DNA from 3 places in the Cobetia sp. 1AS1 genome. Region 1 is predicted to be linked to each of the others. Evidence: predicted binding sites of a transcription regulator. Region 1 holds the regulator's gene; each other region holds the start of a gene.
What was found. The regulator sigma-54, encoded in region 1, starts transcription at its own class of promoters, with help from an activator protein. The targets are predictions, from matches to a motif close to TGGCACNNNNNTTGCTNT.
Positions count from the first base shown of each region.

Region 2: urtA (urea ABC transporter substrate-binding protein) is a predicted target of sigma-54. The motif match lies at 1,782-1,799, and genes of this name have one in related genera.
Region 3: QD280_RS03905 (DUF3305 domain-containing protein) is a predicted target of sigma-54. The motif match lies at 1,609-1,626, and genes of this name have one in related genera.

Region 1 is NZ_JARWKU010000004.1:129,473-132,750, reverse strand. Features, by position in the region: gene lptB (LPS export ABC transporter ATP-binding protein) at 1-575, shown strand, start outside; gene QD280_RS09200 (RNA polymerase factor sigma-54) at 809-2,257, shown strand; gene raiA (ribosome-associated translation inhibitor RaiA) at 2,918-3,226, shown strand; gene QD280_RS09190 (PTS sugar transporter subunit IIA) at 3,236-3,278, shown strand, end outside.
Region 2 is NZ_JARWKU010000002.1:498,737-502,014, forward strand. Features, by position in the region: gene QD280_RS05945 (PLP-dependent aminotransferase family protein) at 1-1,050, opposite strand, end outside; gene QD280_RS05950 (GntR family transcriptional regulator) at 1,207-1,341, opposite strand; gene urtA (urea ABC transporter substrate-binding protein) at 1,868-3,142, shown strand; gene urtB (urea ABC transporter permease subunit UrtB) at 3,277-3,278, shown strand, end outside.
Region 3 is NZ_JARWKU010000002.1:13,629-16,906, reverse strand. Features, by position in the region: gene QD280_RS03915 (helix-turn-helix transcriptional regulator) at 1-545, opposite strand, end outside; gene QD280_RS03910 (formate dehydrogenase accessory sulfurtransferase FdhD) at 545-1,480, opposite strand; gene QD280_RS03905 (DUF3305 domain-containing protein) at 1,689-2,246, shown strand; gene QD280_RS03900 (DUF3306 domain-containing protein) at 2,243-3,040, shown strand.

The DNA of each region.
Region 1 (3,278 bases):
GGCTGGTGCGCGCCGATGCCGGCAACGTCTCCATCGATGACCAGGACCTCTCCGCTGCCGCCATGCATCAGCGTGCACGCGCCGGCATCGGCTATCTGCCGCAGGAGGCGTCGATCTTCCGCAAGCTGTCGGTGGCCGACAACATCATGGCGATCCTGGAGACCCGCAAGGACCTGGATCGCAATGGCCGCAAGGCACGCCTTGAAGAGTTGCTCGAGGAATTCAGCATCACGCACATCCGCGCCAGCGCCGGCATGAGCCTGTCCGGCGGCGAGCGTCGACGGGTCGAGATCGCCCGGGCGCTTGCCACCGAGCCGGACTTCGTACTGCTCGATGAGCCCTTCGCCGGCGTCGACCCCATCTCGGTGGGCGAGATCAAGAGCATCGTGCGCCAACTGCGCGATCGTGGCATCGGCGTGCTGATCACCGACCACAACGTGCGCGAGACACTCGATATCTGTGACACCGCCTATATCGTCGGCGATGGCCAGATCATCGCCCACGGTGATGCGGACTCCATCCTGGCCAACCAGCAGGTGCGCGACGTCTACCTGGGCCACGAGTTCACGCTCTAGGGTCAGCGGCTGCGCTGAGCCCACCGGAGGCGAAAGCTTCGAAAGCCGCTGCGTGATTTTATCGCGTAGCGGCTTTTTCATGTCTGACATCAGACGCATGCATGACGTCCATACCACCTTGGTGGAAACATGGCATGCAAGTTGCTTGAATATTCACGACAACCTCTTGTCAGTGCCCCGAGTCACGGTATAGCGTAGTAAGCACGTTCCTTTGCCGTGAATTGACTGACTCCATGAAACCCACCCTGCAACTCCGCCTCGGCACCTCGCTGACCATGACGCCGCAGCTCCAGCAAGCGATCCAGCTGCTGCAGCTGTCGACGCTCGACCTGCGTCAGGAGATTCAGCAAGCCCTCGAGTCCAACCCCATGTTGGAGCTCGACGAGGACTACGAGTCGCTGGATGTCGTCGAGACACAGGATTCGAGCGAGATCTCCACTGCCGACTCCTCGAGCGAGATTCCCGAGGAATACCCCCTCGACAGTGACTGGTCGGACCTCTACCAGGACCACGCCGGTAGCCTGACCAGCTCCGGCAGTGGCAGCGGGAGCGAAGAAGGGCCGGACTTCGATCGCAATACCAGCGTCGAGAGCCTGCAGGACCACCTGCGCTGGCAGCTGGCGATGACCGACCTCGATGGCCGTGAACGCCAGATGGCGGAGAGCCTGATCGATGCCGTCGACGGTGCCGGCTATCTGAGCCTGTCTCTCGATGAGCTGGTCGATGGCCTGCGTGGCCAGGGCCTGCCCGGCCTCAAGGCCTCCGAGCTCGAGCAGGTATTGCTGCGTCTGCAGCAGTTCGACCCGACCGGCGTCTTTGCCCGTGATCTGCGCGAATGCCTGCTGCTGCAACTGGCGCTGCTGCCGGATGATCTGCCGCTGCTGGCGCAGGCGCGCCGCCTGGTACGCCAATTCCTCGAGGCACTGGGCAACGATGATCGCAAGCTGCTCAAGCGGCGCCTGAGCCTTGACGATGACGAGCTGGACCACGTCATTCGCCTGGTACGTGCGCTCGATCCGCGTCCGGCATCCGCCTGGGGCGAGCCCGCCAGCGATTACGTGATCCCTGATCTGCTGGTGCGCCATACCCGGCATGGCTGGCAGGTCGAGCTCAACCCGGAAGCGCTGCCCAAGCTGCGCATCCAGCCGGAATACGCCGCACTGATCAAGCGTGCCGACAAGTCCGCCGACAACACCTTCCTCAAGGACAACCTGCAGGAAGCGCGCTGGCTGATGAAGAGCCTGTCATCACGCAATGACACCCTGCTCAAGGTCGGCCGCGAGATCATGGCACGCCAGATCGACTTCCTCGAGCAAGGCGAGGAAGGCATGAAGCCGCTGATTCTGGCCAACATCGCCGAAGTGGTCGAGATGCACGAATCGACCATCTCGCGGGTCACGACCCAGAAGTACATCCACACCCCGCGCGGCGTCTTCGAGCTCAAGTTCTTCTTCTCGAGCCAGGTCGGTGGCAGCGGCAATGGCGACGCCCACTCAAGCACCGCCATTCGTGCCCGCATCCGCAAGCTGATCGCGGAAGAGCCGGCCCGCAAGCCTCTCTCCGACTCGCGGCTGGTCGATCTGCTCGCCAGCGATGGCATCGAGGTCGCACGCCGTACCGTGGCCAAGTATCGCGAAGCGATGGGCATCCCCTCCTCCAGCGAGCGCAAGCGTCTGGCCTGACCCGTCACCTGCGGCTGCCATGCCCTGCTTTCACCTCCACAATGGCAGCCGCCGCCAACCTCAAGCGCTGGATTTTCCGCTCATCAGCCTCTGACTTCGCGGGCAGCGGTACGCCTGTCGCGTTCCCTGTCATCCCGGCAACCGCTCGCCAATTGCCCGTCATGGCACATGACGGCGCGCAGGATGACGGTAAAAAACCGCCGTTACGGCAGCGTCATTCACCGTCAATCGCATGTTTTTAAAGTCACTTTTGCGCGTATTGCACCTGGATGACACCCGGTGAACCTCCCGGAACGCCGCTTGCTCCACGCAATCGGAGCGCCTGAAAGGTGACGTACATGCAGGGATTGGCGACGAAAACCCGCCTTCTTGCGCGTCTTTCACGCACCACCCATCAGACGTGCCCTTGAAGTCCACTCCGATACCCCTCACTGAGTTGAAGACAAGCACTGAGCCACGATGCAGCGCAGCGTTGATCTTTGCGCAAAGCTTGGGCATTGTCGGTACAGACGCTCACGACATCTGACGCCACTGGCAAGGGTGCGAAAACATCGCCAGACGGTGGCCGTCAAGCCTGTTGCAGAGCGTCCGATCAGGGTTTGCTCGTAGTCAAAAAGGGTTACAATTGAATGGCAACCCGCTGGATAAAGGAGCGTGTCCATGCAAGTGAATATCACCGGGCATCATGTGGAACTTACCGATCCTCTCCGCGATTACGTCAACGAGAAGCTCGCTCGCCTCGAACGGCATTACGACAACATCACCAATGTTCAGGTGACACTGTCGATCGAGAAGGAGCGCCAGCAGGCTGCCTGCACCTTGCACGCGGCAGGCGCTGACCTCCACGCCCTGGCAGAAGACCCCAACATGTACGCTGCCATCGACGCGCTCGCCGACAAGCTGGATCGCCAGCTGGTCAAACACAAGGAAAAGTCCCAGGCTCGCTCTCAGGGCACCGGGACCCGTTGACCTTCAGCCATGACACTTGATCAGATCCTTCCCCCCGAGCGCACGCTTTACG
Region 2 (3,278 bases), on a different contig from region 1:
AATGCAATGCTTGAAGCCCTGGGTGGCCGAGAAGATGGGCCCCGGCGCCAGGCTGATGCCGTGGGCCAGCGCCTGCTGAAACAGGGCCAGCGAGTCGATGTGCTCAGGAAGCTCGCACCACAGGAAATAGCCCCCGTGGGGATGGGTCACGCGGGTGTCTGCGGGGAAGTAGCGATCAATGGCTGCCAGCATGGCCGTCTGCTGGGTCTCGAGCGCCAGGCGTAGCTTGCGCAGGTGGCGGTCGTAGCCGCCGTGCTGAAGGTAGTCGGCCAGGGCCACCTGGGCAGGCAGCGATGGCGAGATGGTCGTCATCAGCTTGAGGCGCGATATCTCCCGGGTATGCCGCCCCGCGGATATCCAGCCCACCCGATAGCCCGGCGCCAGGCACTTGGAGAACGACCCGCAGTGCATCACCAGACCCTCGACATCCAGCGCCTTGACGGGTTGCGGGGGCGACACCTCGGCACGTTGATCGAAATACAGTTCCGCGTAGACATCATCCTCCAGCATCGGCAGCTGATGACGGCAGAGCAGCGCGTACAGTTGGGCCTTGCGCGCATCGCTCAGGCTGGCCCCCAGCGGATTCTGCAGATGGCTCATGAACCAGCAGGCCTTGATGGGCAGCGTCTCCAGACGATTCTCGAGCACCTCGAGATCGATCCCGTCGCGCGGGTGTACCGGAATTTCCACCGCGCGCAGCTTGAGCCGCTCAAGCACCTGAAGCTTGGCATAGAAGGCCGGCGCCTCGATGGCGACCAGGTCCCCGGGCTGGGTGACACATTGCAGACCGAGGTTGAGCGCCTCCATGGCGCCATTGGTGATCACCAGCTCCTCCGTCGGCAGCTGCATGCCATTGACCATGTAGCGCTGAGCGATCTGTCGGCACAGGTCAGGATGGCCTGTGGTTATGTCGGAGATCACGGCATGCGATGACAGCTGGCGCAGCCCGCGCGTCATGCTGGTCGCAAGCCGCGCGAGCGGGAAGAGCTCCGGGCTCGGGAAGGCAGAGCCGAAGGGGACGGTGTCGTTGTCACGCAGTGAGCCCAGCACCGAGAACACCAGTTCACTGACGGCGACATCGGAAGGGGCTTGCTGCTGCAGGGCGACATGCGGCTCATCGAGTATCCGTGAGGCATTGTCACGTACGAAATACCCCGAGCGCGGCCGCGCACGGATCAGGCCCTGATTCTCCAGCAGGTAATACGCCTAGAAGACGGTGGAGGGGCTGATGCCATGCGCCTTGCTGGCCTGACGCACCGACGGCACGCGCTCACCCGGTGCGAGAATGCCGGTATGAATCAGGTTGGAGATCTCGGCGGCAAAGCGTTCATAACGCTTCATGGGGGATTTCCTGACGGGGAGAGAGAAAGAGAGAGGGCAAGGATACCGCAGTGTCGATAGACAGTGACGTATTGGCGTCGTAGTGGATGCACCAATGTCATTAGCTTCCATCGCTCTCGCTCGGCCTGATGGGAGGCCCTGTCAGCGGCGAGTGCCACGTCCTGCGCCACGCAAGGGTTCTTCTCACCTGTATGGTGCAAGGTGAGGCGAGGGCTGGTGATGGGCGCATCATCCTGGTGCAGCGCTGCGCTTGAACAGTGTCGCTGTGCTTCGCTCGCTCTCATCATGTCTCCAGCGTCTCTTCATCCTTTCTCGGTCTTTCCACTGTTTTTGCCCAGACTTTCTCCCTGTCTTTCCCTCTGTCTTTCTGCCTGTCTCTCTTCTATCTCACCGCTGTCGCTTTCTTGTCTGGCCGTTGGCCGGCGGCGTCAGTGTGCGGCTGGCACATCGATTGCACTACCTCAGTCGGGATAACAAGTACAACAAGACACGAGGGAATGTCGTGAACAAGAAAATCGCTGCCGCAATGCTATCCGCCTGTGTCGGTTTCTCGCTGGCCAATGTCGCCCAGGCAGAAGAGGGGCCGATCAAGGTCGGCATCCTGCATTCACTGTCCGGCACCATGGCGATCAGTGAATCGACACTGAAAGACACCATGCTGATGCTGATCGAGAAGCAGAACGAGCAGGGCGGGCTGCTGGGACGCAAGCTGGAGCCTGTCGTGGTCGACCCGGCCTCCAACTGGCCGCTGTTCGCCGAGAAGGCGCGTGAGCTGCTGGCGCAGGACAAGGTCGACGTGATCTTCGGCAACTGGACGTCCGTCTCGCGCAAGTCGGTGCTGCCGGTGGTCGAGGAGCTCAACGGCCTGCTGTTCTATCCGGTGCAGTATGAGGGCGAGGAGTCCTCGGAGAACGTCTTCTACACCGGAGCGGCGCCCAATCAGCAGGCGATTCCGGCAGTGGATTACCTGATGAACGACGTGGGCGTGGAGCGCTGGGTGCTGGCGGGCACGGATTATGTCTATCCGCGTACCACCAACAAGATCCTGGCCGCCTACCTCAAGTCGAAGGGCGTGGCGGACGCGGATGTGATGGTCAATTACACCCCCTTCGGCCATTCCAACTGGCAGTCCATCGTCTCGGACATCAAGTCCTTCGGCAGTGCCGGCAAGAAGACGGCCGTGGTGTCCACCATCAATGGCGATGCCAACGTGCCGTTCTATCGTGAGCTGGCCAACCAGGGCATCAATGCCGAGGACATCCCGGTGGTGGCCTTCTCGGTGGGCGAGCAGGAGCTCTCGGGCATCGATACCGCGCCGCTGGTCGGCCACCTGGCCGCCTGGAACTACTTCATGAGCGTGGACAGCGACACCAACTACGACTTCATCGATGAGTGGATCGATTACACCGGCAAGGAAGATGCGGTCACCAACGACCCGATGGAAGCCCACTACATCGGCTTCAACATGTGGATGGAAGCCGCGCGCAAGGCCGGCAGTGTCGAGGTCGATGCGGTCAAGGACGCCATCATCGGTGTCTCGGTGCCCAACCTGACCGGCGGCTACGCCACCATGATGCCCAACCATCACATCACCAAGCCGGTGCTGATCGGCGAGATCCAGGACAACGGCCAGTTCTCCGTCGTCTGGCAGACCCCGTCCACCGTGGCAGGCGATGCCTGGTCTGACTATCTGGAAGGTTCCAAGGACCTGATCAGTGACTGGCGCAAGCCGATGGAATGCGGCAACTACAATGTCGTGACCCATTCCTGTGGGGCTCAACAGAGCGTGGCGGCGCAATGATGCGTAGCACGTTCTGAGAGCGAGGCGGCGTGCAGGTGAGCCTGCATGCCGCCTCGTAGAGTGTCAGCTTCGAGGCCGCGATGCCCTCGGAGACTGATGACGCCTTTGCGCGTTCACCATGGATGGCCTTCTTGAT
Region 3 (3,278 bases), on a different contig from region 1:
TCGTGGCCGCGAATCAGCGCCGGATGACGCAGCGCCGCCTCCTCCGCGCGCCCCCAGTGAATGGCGCAGACGTCAGCCCGCCCCTGGCTGAGCAGATCAAGCCCCAGACGCGTACCGGTGACGCTCATGCCATAGAAGGCGCTACCGGCATGCTGCTGATTGAGGCGCATGGAGAGCGCGGCCAGCAGCGGGTCATCACTGCCGGTGATCATCAGGCGATCCGCCAGTACACCATGATGGCTGGACTCGAGAATCCATTGCTCCACCAGGCGCCGCGGAAATAACCACTTGCCGGTCACCTTGGTCGCCGGCATGGTGCCGTCACTGGCCAGCTGATAGATCTTCTTCTCGTTGAGATGCAGCAGACGCGCGACTTCCTGCACCGTCAAGAAGGGGTTGTCGTGGGGGACCGGAGCCTGCCGGCCGGTGGCCGCATTCAGAGCCTCGCCTGAGGACTCAGTGACAGGGCCGCCTGAAGGTGCGCCGAGTTCGGAGGAAAAGCCCTGTGAGGGTATGACGCCCAGTGGCGAAGAAAGACGACTCATCACTGCGCCCCCTTGTCATGTCCAGCTGTGCCGTCTGCTGAAGATGGCTTGCCTGACGCGTCATGGCGCGATGACTTGAGAGCGTCACCTGCACGCAGCGGCGGGATGGCATCCAGCACCAGCCGCCCGGCAGGGTCCACCGCCTGGAAGTGGCGCCCCTTGGCGCGCGCGATCAACAACACGCCAAAGCGTTCCGCCAGCTCCACCCCCTTCTGCGTGACACCTGAGCGTGAGACCAGCACCGAGATCCCCGCCTGAGCCACTTTCAGCACCATCTCGGAAGTCAGACGACCGGTGGTGTAGAAGATATTGGCCCCCTGATAATCACTGGCATCATCACTCAGAGGCGCCAACCAGCTCAGCCCCGCCAGCGTATCGACGGCGTTGTGGCGGCCGACATCCTCGATGAACGCCAGCACTTCATCATCCCGACACAGGGCGCAACCGTGCACCGCACCGGCCTTGCGATAGGTCGCGTTGTGCGCCGCCAGCGCCTCCAGCAAGCGATACAACAAGGCTTGGCTGAAGGGGCCTGCGTCCAGCGCAGCCAGTGATTGGCGCTCCAGCAGATTGCCGAATACCGTGCCCTGCCCACAGCCGGTGGTCACGGTGCGCTTGCCGAGGCGCTGCTCGATATCCTCAGGCAGATGACGCGTCACCACCGAGGCGCTCTCGACCTCCCAGTCCACCTGCAGCGCTTCGAGGTCCTCAAGCTCACCCAGCAAGCCCTGATTGCGCAGATAACCCGCCACCAGTGCCTCAGGTTCGGCACCCAGGGTCATCAAGGTGACGATCTCGCGCCGATTGAGATAGATAGTCAGCGAGCGCTCGGCAGCTATGGACTGCTGATGGCGCTCACCGCGCTCATCCATGACTTCGATCTCCAGCGTGGTGGGTAGTGTGGCGCGACTGATCGCTGGCCGTGCAGAGGGCATCATGAACTCGGGTCTCCCTGATCGAGCCGGTTGGAATGGCAATTCTTGCGCTGAATCGCCGTAGAGTACCAGTCCGATGGCAGAGCTGTCCCCGCACTGACTGACGGTGACCCTGATATCGCACGCGCCGGCATGTATCTTGCACAATAGCACCATCGCAGCATTCTTTTCAGACCCGCTTGCGGGTACAGCAGTGAACAAGGAAGCCATGTCTGAATCCATCCCTCCCCGTAGTGACGACACCCGCTGGTTGAGCGTCACCCTGGCACCCACCACGCAGAAGCTGGGGCGCTTCAGCATCGACACCTGGCGGATTGCCGACCTCTCGCCCTCTGCAACGCCAGAGACGGAATCGCACGTAGCAGAGCCTGCCGCCGCTGATGAAGTAGCGCATCGCCGCATCCTGCCGCTGCAGCTTCACCTCACCGAGCGCACCGATTACCGCTACAACCTGCGCTGCGAGCAGCCGCGTCTGTTCGTCCAATGCGATGAGCGCGAAGCCGATGGCATGCAGCCTCGCGTGGTGACGGCCTGTCAGGAGGTAGCATCGCATTGGATGGATGGCGACCAGCTGGTACTGGATGTGCCGATGCCCCCGGCCTTGATGGTGTGGCTGGAAGCCTACCTCGCGCGTCACGGCGAACGACTCGACGAAGGCAAGAAGAAGAAACGCAAGGGCGCCGGGCGCGCCAGTCAGGCAGAGCAGCACGCCGCGACGCCCAACAAGGCGCATCAGCCCGGTGATGGTACGGAAAGCACGTCATGAGCCAGCACGACGATAACGCAAGCAGGGCCAATGAAGGCCTGTTCTCGCGCTGGTCACGCCGCAAGCAAGGCGACAGCAGCCGTGAAGACCAACTGGCACAGCCGGACAGCACCGAGGAAACCAGAGGCGACAGCCTCCCGCCCTCGCAGGTGGGAGTCATCTCTGACAACAGCGCTGACACCCCTGCAGCGCGCGGCTCGCAGCACGAAGCCCTGGGCGGCGATAGCCCATCCTCGGCAGCAGAGCAGGCAGCAGAACAGGCAGCAGAACAGGCAACCGCCGAGAGCGATCAGCAGGCACCGGGCGCTGACAATGCTGAAGTGCCCGTCATCGAGCTGCCAGACCCCGACACCCTGACCCCAGACGCCGACATCAGCGCCTTCATGCAGAGCGGCGTGGACCCGGCGCTACGCCAGCGTGCGCTGCGACGCATCTTCATGGGGGGCGAGCATTCGGTGCGCGATGGGCTGGATGACTACGACCAGGACTTCTCCCAGATGCGCCCGCTCGCCGAAGGTGTCGCCGACACGCTGCGCAGCTGGACCCGCAAGGTCGAAGAAGGCCTGGATAAGCTCGATGAGGCAAGCGAGACACCCCAGGCGGATACGACGCTGGAGACAGACGACCAGATCGCTGAGCAGGCGCCTGACGGTGAGGCGCCAGTGGACGAGTCACACGCGACGCCCAGCGACGAGATAGTCGAGTCGCCTGACCCGCAAGTGATACCAGCAGAAGACTCGCGCGAGCCAGCTCCCACGTCAGATGATGACAGCGGCGTCCGCCACAAGCCATGACCCGGGACTGGCCCCACAAACACCTCCAGCGCCAGAGCTGAGCGCGTCAGGGCTCAGGATACCAGGGCGTCAGGATGACGCGCCGCACAACCAGCATGCGTCATTATGACCCACGAGCAAGCCGGATACGTCTGACCGAGGTCATCCTGATGCCTCATGGGTCACCCTGACGCGCCTCATCAAGGCGCACTCACTGCAACGCACATGCAAGATTCAGCATGACATGCCAACCCTTGAA